One region of the Acetomicrobium mobile genome, then DNA from elsewhere that is predicted to be linked to it. Evidence: riboswitches for the same ligand, from Rfam matches in the RefSeq annotation. Region 1 holds a riboswitch; the other holds the start of a gene.
The links. Region 1 has a riboswitch for molybdenum cofactor ahead of Q7P41_RS09270 (aldehyde ferredoxin oxidoreductase family protein). Riboswitches for the same ligand answer to the same signal wherever they lie in the genome.
Positions count from the first base shown of each region.

Region 1 (4,770 bases):
TGCTCAAAGATTAGCCTTGAATGGCAAAGAACACATTAAAAACAACTTTCTCATAACAAGGCATATTCGCGATTATTTACTCCTCTTTTTGTCGTTATATCACGAAGACGATATAGTTGGTTTGAATGAAATGGGTCTTTAATGTTTGAGTTTTAAAGTGACGCGTGACGAGGGTGTTCACATTAGGTTTTGATCGATGATTTGAAGCGTCTTCGTGATGTCGTCGTGTATTACGCCGTCAGCTAAGTCGTCAAAGGGGGTAGGGGTTCTGTTTACGATGAAAAGTTTAGCGCCTCTTCGTTTGGCCATGACGGGGTATTGATTGGCAGGTGAGACTTCCAGGGATGATCCTAATACGAGAAAACAGCTGCATGTCATAGAAAGTTCATGAGCTTTTGCCAATGCCTCCTGGGGAAGGAGTTCTCCGAACAACACGACTTTTGGTCTCAGGGCACCGTTGCACTCAGGACACTCGATTTGATCTAGAAGCGTGACGCTGTCGAATGTCCTTCCGCAGAGCGAGCAAAGAACCTCTCGAAGGTTCCCGTGAAGCTCGTACACTTTCGCTGACCCTGCCTGTTGGTGCAGGCGATCTACATTTTGGGTTATGATGCCTAAAAGCAATCCCTCACGTTCCCATTTGGCAAGAATTTCATGTCCTTTGTTCGGTTTGACCCCAAGCAGCGCTTGGATTCTGTAGCGGTAAAATTCATAAAATTCCTCAGGATTGTGTCTCATCGCTTCTATCGAAGCCAATTGTCTAGGATCACGGTTTTTCCATAGCCCTTGGTCACCGCGAAAGTCGGGCAACCCCGAAGCCGTGCTCATCCCTGCGCCGGTTAAGACTACCACCTCTTTTTTACTGAGGTGATCCGCAATGCGTTCCAATACATCCATTTATACTTCACCCTTGAAGAAAATATTTGTAGACAATTTGCGAAAAATATAGCTGAAAACCAGTCATACTTTTGCTTTGTTTCACTTGGTTTACTGCAATGTACAGTATAGTATGTAAAAAGGGACTAAGCAAGCAATAGGAAAGGTTACTCTGCAACAAAAAGGACTACCCTAAGGTTTTCTCAAAGTATTTGTGAAAATAAACAGGAGGGTTGATGATTTTGTCACTTAAAATGACCTTTTACGATGGGACGAATTGCATTGGCGGCAATAAGATACTGCTGGAAGACAGCGGAGTGGGCCTTTTCATGGATTTTGGCACCAACTTTAAGGCCGAAGGAATGTACTTTGACGAATTCCTCCAGCCCCGAAGCACCTTTGGATTCATGGATCTACTGGTCTTTGGCATGCTGCCCCCGCTTATGGGCATTTATCGTTCCGACCTAGAGTATCCCGGCGTATGGGAAAGATTCTCCGGCCATCCGCTGTTCAAAGAGATAGAAGCACAGGGAGTTCTCCTTTCCCATGCCCATTTTGATCACTGCGGGTATCTTTCCTATCTCAGGGAGGACATTCCGATATTTACTAGCATCACTAGTGCAGTTGTTTGCAAGGCCCTGCAGGATACAGGTGGGGGAGCCAGATTACAGGAAATATGTTATACGGCTCCGCGGGAATTAAAGGATGACTTGCTGAAAACGACCCACTACAAGAAGGTACCGTACTGTCAGCGTCCCTATCATGTCTTCGGTAAGGATATCATACCCCCCGCTGCGCATAAATTTTGGGAACGTTGCAGTACTTCTCGGGAGTTGGACTGCCGGCAGTTAGAGGGATGCGGGGACGTTGCTGAGATAGCAAACCTTGAGGTGCGCTTCTGGCCCGTCGATCACTCCATACCTGGCGCAGGGGCTTTTGCTGTGAAAACTTCGGCGGGTTGGGTGGTATATACTGGAGATATCAGGCTCCATGGTAAACGAGGGTGTCTGAGCGAGCGCTTTATTAATGAAGCTGCCAAGCTCAAACCCAGGGCGCTCATCTGCGAGGGAACGCACCCCATGGTTGAGAGACCAGTAACGGAGGAACAAGTGGCCGCCAACTGTTTTCAGGTTGTAAAGGAGACCAACGGCCTGGTGGTGGCTGACTTCGGCCCCAGGAATGTCGAGCGGCTGCTGTCGTTTCTGGAAATAGCCAGGGAGACTGACAGATTGCTGGTTCTCACCCCAAAGGATGTATATTTGCTCGAAGCCCTGCGTGCGGCGGATGAACTCTCTGTTCCTGACCCCTACAAAGATGACAGAATAGCCCTATATGCTCGTCCCAAGGCTGTGCGCCAAAAGTGGGAGGAAGAGTTGCTTGCCATGTTTAGGGAGCGCGCCCCCGAAAGGTTGATGGATGCGGGAAGGGTTAAAGCTGAGCAGGGAAGCTTAATTCTGTGTTTCTCCTACTACGACTTCCACGCCTTGCTGGATATCGAACCAAAATGCGGGACTTACATCTACTCCTCTAGTGAGGCTTTCAATGAAGAGATGCTACTTGATCACGAAAAGGTATGTAACTGGATAAAATTCTTTGGTTTCAAACTGTACGGCGCTTTGGGCAAGGACAGAGAGAAGTCGGGGTTTCATGCCAGTGGCCACATCCACGGCCCAGGGATAGAAGAATTGGTGGAAACGCTGCAACCCGAGGTTCTTGTTCCTGTGCATACAGAAAATACTGAGTTTTTCCGTCGCTTTGATGGGCTGACCAGGGTGATTGTGCCACACCAGGGACTTTCCCTGGAGTTAGACTAACTAATGTTCTTACAATGCTTAAAATAGCCTTTACGAAAAAATGTGATTGAAGTGCTGTTCAGAGTTATAATTAATACGTAAATTAACTATAAAAACATAAGGCAAGTTTTTGTGGGTTAGGAGGTGAGTCAAAAGACTGAGAGGACGTTACCTGGAAAGCAGGCAGAAGATCCAGACTATGACTTATTGAAGGAGTTGGTGCGGTAGTCTAAGACGGTACGTTATGTACCATGTTTTCCGAGTTGTCGGCCTTCCTCGCAAGTCAAGGAGATGGCTGCCAGCCGATAGGGCATAGCGGGAAACGGTTATGCCTCCCATCTTTGGAAAGGAAAACAAATGAGTGTGCCTATCCGAGGAGGGGGAGTAAAGTGTATAACTGCTACAATGGGAAGATCTTAAATGTGAATCTTACCGAAAAGAAGTACTGGGTCGAGCAAATTCCGGATGAATGGGTTTTAAACTACATAGGCGGAGAGGGATTTGGAGCTAAATACCTTTCCTTGAACCTTCCAGAAAACGTAGATCCTTTAAGTGAAGATAACAAGCTTCTGTTTATTTGTGGTCCTCTTACCGATACCAAGGCGCCTTCTTGCGGGAGAACGGTAGTGATGTTCAAGTCGCCTTTGACTGGGACGATCGGGGCAGCCAATGCGGGCGGAGCATGGGCGCCGCAGCTTAAAAGGGCAGGTTACGATATGCTCGTGATACACGGGCGCGCCGAATCGCCAACCTACATTTTCATCAATGATGACGAAGTGACCTTTCACTGCGCGGAAAAACTCTGGGGTAAAAGCACCGGTCATACCGAGGAGGCCATAAGAAAGGAGACCGGAAATCCCAAAGCGGAGGTTGCCTGTATCGGAGCTAGCGGCGAAAGGCTTGTCCGATACGCTGCAGTTATGATGGGGAATGATCATGCTGCAGGTCGTGGAGGCGGTGGCGCCGTGATGGGGTCCAAAAACCTAAAGGCCGTTGCCGTTTACGGTTCAGCCGATCGCCTTCCTGTTCATGACCCCGGAAGGTTTGATGCCGGTGTTAAAAAAGCCATCCAAGAACTTTATGCCGAAGCTTTTGTAAGAGATGAATTAATGAAATACGGGACTCCATCTTTTTTCGATTCAATGAACGCGCTTGGCCTGGTGCCAGCATATAATTGGCAACGCACTACAACAGATTTCGACAAAGAGATCGGATATGAAGCTTATCACAGAAAGTTAGAGGTAAAACAGGACCGTTGTTACAACTGTCCCATAGGTTGCGTGCGCAGGACGAGGATTCCTGAAGGGAAGTACAAAGGACTTTCTGGTACAGGCCCGGAATATGAAACCGTTGCGGCTTTCGGGCAAAAATTGGGCAACACTGATCTTTATTCCATCACTGTTGCGAATTACATTTCTAACGACGCTGGGCTTGACGTCATATCTGCTGGCCAAGTGATCGCTACAGCGATGGAATGGTACGAAAAGGGCATAATTGACGCTACGACCACCGAAGGCTTAGAGCTTACCTGGGGAAACGGAGACGCCATAGTGGAGCTCGTGGAACGTATTGCATTGCGAAAAGGGGCATTTGCAACACTTTTGGGGGAAGGGTCTCTCCGAGCAGCGAAAGAAATTGGAGGGGATGCAGAGAAATACGTCATGCACGTGAAGGGCCTTGAAATGGCTGCTGACGGAGTCAGGGCCAGCAAGGGCGAAGCCTTGTCGCACATGATTTCGCCCCGTGGGGCGGACCATTTGAGACCCTATGGCGCAATAATCGATGCCTTCGGCTATTTGGAAGAAGAGGTGGGGGTATTTGAGCACGTTGATCCCCTTAGCGAGGAGAATAAGGCATGGGTCAAGCCTTTAGAAGAATATTTCATGGCGACCAACTTGCTGGGTGTATGTTTGTTTACGAGCATAACTCTTGCTATAAAAGCAAAGACTTGGGCAGAGCTTTTTAGCAGTGCTACGGGAATGGAATGCTCATATAAAGATCTTTTTAAGATCAGCGAACGAGTCCTTAACCTGGAACGTTTATTTAATGTGAGAGAGGGCTTCACCAGAAAAGATGATTATTTACCTGAACGATTCAGCAA
Region 1 covers NZ_CALETC010000246.1:12,112-16,881, reverse strand. Annotated here, with positions in the region: gene Q7P41_RS09285 (glycosyltransferase) at 1-142, shown strand, start outside; gene Q7P41_RS09280 (NAD-dependent deacylase) at 178-897, opposite strand; gene Q7P41_RS09275 (hypothetical protein) at 1,119-2,690, shown strand; molybdenum cofactor riboswitch at 2,914-3,037, shown strand; gene Q7P41_RS09270 (aldehyde ferredoxin oxidoreductase family protein) at 3,059-4,770, shown strand, end outside.

Region 2 (4,770 bases), on a different contig from region 1:
TCCCAAAGGGGATGATTGAGGCGGCGGAAGTCATCTTTTTTATCTTTGTCGTGGGCGGAGCCTTCACGATAATTCAGGCGACAGGAGCTATCGATGCGGGGATATCAAAGATCGTGTTGATGTTAAAGGGAAGAGAAAAATTGCTTATTCCTGTAACGATGTTCGTCTTTTCCCTCGGGGGATTGTCCTTTGGTATGTCTGAGGAAACCATCGTCTTCATACCCATGGGCGTGGCTTTAGCCACTGCCGTCGGCTTTGATCCCCTCGTTGGAACAGCCATCATCTCTACGGGTGCTGCCGTCGGATTTGCGGGCGGCATCCTAAATCCTTTTACAGTGGGCGTGGCTCAAAGCATTTCCGAGTTGCCACTTTTCTCCGGGATCTGGCTTAGAATCGTTGGATTTGCAGTGCTATTCATTGTGGCTTGCTACTACGTGATGCGATATGCCTCCAAGGTTAAAGAAAATCCTAAAGAAAGCATCGTTTACGATCTATTTAAAGAAGAGGAAATATCGGGACAAAGGTTAAACGAGGAATCGAAGCTCACCACGATTCACAAGCTTGTACTGCTGGTGCTCCTATTGTTCTTTGCCTATATGATATACGGGGTTATGGCGAAAGGTTATTACATCATGGAATTGGCAACAATATTTTTAGCTATGGGCATCATATGCGGTTTAATAGGAGGGCTTAATCCGAACGCCATAGCAAGGGCATTCGTCGAAGGTTCCCAGAGCATAGCCTTTGGAGCGTTGGTGGTGGGAGTTGCAAGGGCCATACTAGTTGTCATGACCGAGGGTCAGATAATCGATACAGTCATTTATTTCCTGGCAAACTGGGTTTCTCGCTTGCCTGGCGCGCTGTCCGCTGCCGGTATGTTTTGGGTCCATACGATTATTAATTTCTTCATACCTTCAGGAAGCGGGCAGGCGATGGCCACAATGCCGATCATGGCTCCCATTGCTGATTTGATAGGAGTTACGCGGCAGACCGCGGTGCTGGCTTACCAATACGGTGACGGATTTACTAACCAGATCATTCCAACTTCAGGTGTGCTGATGGCCACTCTCGGCATGGCCAAGATCCCTTACGAAAGATGGTTTAAATTCATATGGCCTCTTATGGTGTTTTGGCACGTGATCGGGACAATCGTGGTAATTGTAGCTCACATCGTGGGATACGGACCATTTTAATTTTCCTTGGCAAAATTATTCTTCTCTGAATTATGAATACAAGGAGCCCCTCAGGACATAAAAAGTTCGGAGGGGCTCCTTTGCTGTTCTTTTAAAGCTCCTGCCACGTTTTTTAGCGATCAAGACATGCTTGGGTGAGCGGACGTGCGCAGAGCCTCCCTTCTTGTTGACATTTAATCACTTTACTTGATATTATCAATATCAGCGATGAGTTCTTTTTTGATAAAGTAAAGATTAAATAAAATCCGTGTTCATAAAATGAGAGCCTCCGAGTCGAAGTCTCTAAGGGCGTTTGGCCTATGAGCATCGACCGATAGGGTCTTTTCGGAAACGGAAAGGCCTCCCGCTTGGAAAGGAGGAAAAGAAATATTATTGTACCCCTTCCCGGCGGGAAGGGGTTTTCTCATTTTAAAGACAAAGCAGCACTAATAGACCTTTAATAAAGGAGGGATGCTCTTGAAATAGATTAACTACTGAGCAACTGCTGGCACTGGCAAGGCCCTGAATAAAACCGGGGAAAAACTGCAACATAGGTTTTTACCGGTTCATGCTCTAAGCCCTAAAGGGGAGTTCACGGAAGCGGGCTATGTGTCGACGTGACGCAAGTTAAGCATGGCAAATATGCTTGGAGCCTGCCTATGAGTGGTTGAAGCTGAGAGCACTAAGGTTTGAACACTTTAATGAGAGGTGAGCGATGGTGTCCAATGCTGTATTTAAGATAGAAAAACCCAAGAATGAACCCGTGTTGTCCTATGCGCCGGGTACAAAGGAAAGAGAAGAACTAAAAGCTCGTTTGGTTGAGCTCAGAACCCAGGAGATTGAGATACCCCTTATAATCGGTGGCAAGGAAGTGCGCACCGGAAAGTTGGGTATGTGCATAATTCCCCATAACAAAGAAGTGGTGATTGGAAGGTACCATATGGCAGGGGAGAAGGAAGTAAATGATGCTATCGAGGCAGCTCTTGCCGCACGGCACGATTGGGAGTCAATGCCATGGGAGCATAGGGCTTCTATTTTCCTAAAGGCAGCCGAGATGCTCGCCGGACCGTGTCGGAGCACGATTAACGCGGCTACAATGCTTTGTCAGAGCAAGACGGCATATCAAGCTGAGATCGACTCTGCATGCGAGCTTATAGACATGCTCAAGTTTAACGCTTATTTTCTCAATGAAATCTACAAAGAACAGCCCGAGTCTACGAAGGACTCCTGGAACCGAATGGAGTACAGAGCACTTGAAGGGTTTGTCTTTGCTGTAACTCCCTTTAATTTTACCTCCATCGCCGGCAACCTTCCCACTAGCGCTGCTATGGCCGGAAACGTGGTGCTCTGGAAACCCGCCTCCTCCGCCGTGTATTCAGCATATCACGTGATGACTATCCTTCGAAAAGCGGGCCTTCCAGATGGAGTTATAAACTTTATCCCAGGCCCCGGAAATGTGCTAGGAAGCATCGCCCTTTTAAATCCATGGCTCGCGGGTGTACACTTCACGGGTTCTACGGCGACGTTCCAGTCTATGTGGCAAACTGTGGGACAAAACTTGCCAAATTACAGGACCTATCCTAGGCTCGTAGGTGAGACAGGCGGAAAAGACTTTGTCTTCGTTCACCCCTCTGCGGATCTTGAGCCATTGGTTACAGCTTTGGTCAGGGGGGCCTTTGAATTCCAGGGGCAGAAATGTTCTGCGGCATCGCGCGCTTATGTCCCTGAGAGCATGTGGCCCGCGTTGAAGAAAAGGCTCGTTGAAGAGATAAGCACGATAAAGATGGGTGACATAGAAGACTTCACAAATTTCATGGGCGCCGTAATCGATGCTCAGGCATTTCGGTCAATAAAAGGGTATATCGACTACGCCAAGGAGTCTCCGGAAGCCGAGATAATCTGCGGCGGGAACGCCGACGACAGCGTTGGCTTTTTCATCGAACCCACCGTAATAGTAACGACCAACCCTCGCTTCAAGACCATGGAAGAAGAGATATTTGGGCCGGTTTTAACAATATATATCTACAAAGATGAGGAAATTGAGGAAGCTTTGGATCTTTGCGATTCAACTTCAATCTATGGACTCACAGGTGCAGTTTTTGCTCAGGACAGAGAAGCCATAGTCAAGATCGAAAAGCGCCTGACCCATGCCGCCGGTAATTTCTACATTAACGATAAGCCCACTGGCGCAGTAATCGCTCAGCAGCCCTTCGGAGGAGCAAGAGCCTCAGGTACCAATGACAAGGCAGGCTCCAAAATCAACATGATGCGCTGGGTAAGCCCGAGAGCCATCAAAGAACACCTCAATCCGCCAGTAGGGTACAGATACCCATTCATGGACGAAAAATAAAGGTTAAGACAAAATGAAGAAAATAACTACCGGCAGCATGCACTTTTGCTAAACGCTGCCGGTAGTTATTTTGACAACTACACAATTTTGTGTTAAAAATTTAAGAGGTTATTCAGAAGATAGAATCAGATAAAACTGAGATGGGAGGCTGGCAAAATGCTAGGTTTTATTGGCGGAGGAGCCATGGCCGAAGCCTTACTTAGAGGTATTTTGGCCAAGGGCTTAGTTCAACCGGATAAGGTGTGGGTATCAGATATCGATGCTAATCGGCTTTCATACCTCAAGGAGTCATTGGGGGTACAAACGACTGCCAGCAATACTGAGATACTGGAAAAATCCCGAATAATTTTCCTAGCAGTAAAGCCCCAGGTGGCGCCTGTCATTCTATCCGAACTAAAGGGTCTCTGGGAGGATAAACACTTGGTAGTTTCCATCATGGCCGGTGTACCTCTTTCTTATTTAAACAAGTACACAGGGCCGGCACGATTGATAAGAGTTATGCCCAATACACCTTGCCTGGTTCAGGCCGGGGCTGCGGCCATAGCGATGGGACCGAATGCAAAAGAATCCGATGTAGACGAAGTTAAAGCTCTGTTGTCCGCTGTCGCGAAAGTCGTCGTTTTGGATGAAAGCTTGTTGGATGCCGTGACAGGGCTCAGCGGTTCTGCACCAGCTTATGTATATATCTTTATTGAAGCACTTGCCGATGGTGGCGTCATGGCCGGTTTGCCGCGCCCGGTAGCTATGACTCTGGCAGCACAGACAGTATTTGGCGCCGCTAAAATGGTAATTGAAACGGGCGAACACCCGGGCAGTCTCAAGGACAGGGTAACCTCTCCAGCCGGTACCACCATTGCCGGCGTAGCTGCACTGGAAGACGGCGGTTTCCGAGGATTGGTGATAAGAGCAGTGGCAGATGCCGCTGAGCGATCAGCTGAGCTGGGACGAGAGAGGGATTAAAAACAAACCCCTCCTAGCCAAAGGGCCTGGAGGGGTTTGTTGACCTACTTATTTCTCATTTTTTGAAGACCTTAGCCACTGTCTCGACAACTAAGTCTTCATCGGGTACGTAGGGGAGGGTAATGTGGTAATCGCTCTTTTGGTTTTCGTTTACCTCACGGGCAACTTCCATTGCACCGCTGTTTCTTGCCCATGATCTTCTCGCCACGCCAACCAACACGTCCCAGGCGATTGCTCTGTTTATGATCTTATCGATGCGCTCGCTTCCATCGAGCACAAGGCCGAATC
Region 2 covers NZ_CALETC010000196.1:1,433-6,202, forward strand. Annotated here, with positions in the region: gene Q7P41_RS07695 (YfcC family protein) at 1-1,193, shown strand, start outside; molybdenum cofactor riboswitch at 1,448-1,567, shown strand; gene pruA (L-glutamate gamma-semialdehyde dehydrogenase) at 1,888-3,522, shown strand; gene proC (pyrroline-5-carboxylate reductase) at 3,679-4,482, shown strand; gene Q7P41_RS07710 (urocanate hydratase) at 4,538-4,770, opposite strand, start outside.
Region 2: another riboswitch for molybdenum cofactor. It lies ahead of pruA (L-glutamate gamma-semialdehyde dehydrogenase); the one in region 1 lies ahead of Q7P41_RS09270 (aldehyde ferredoxin oxidoreductase family protein).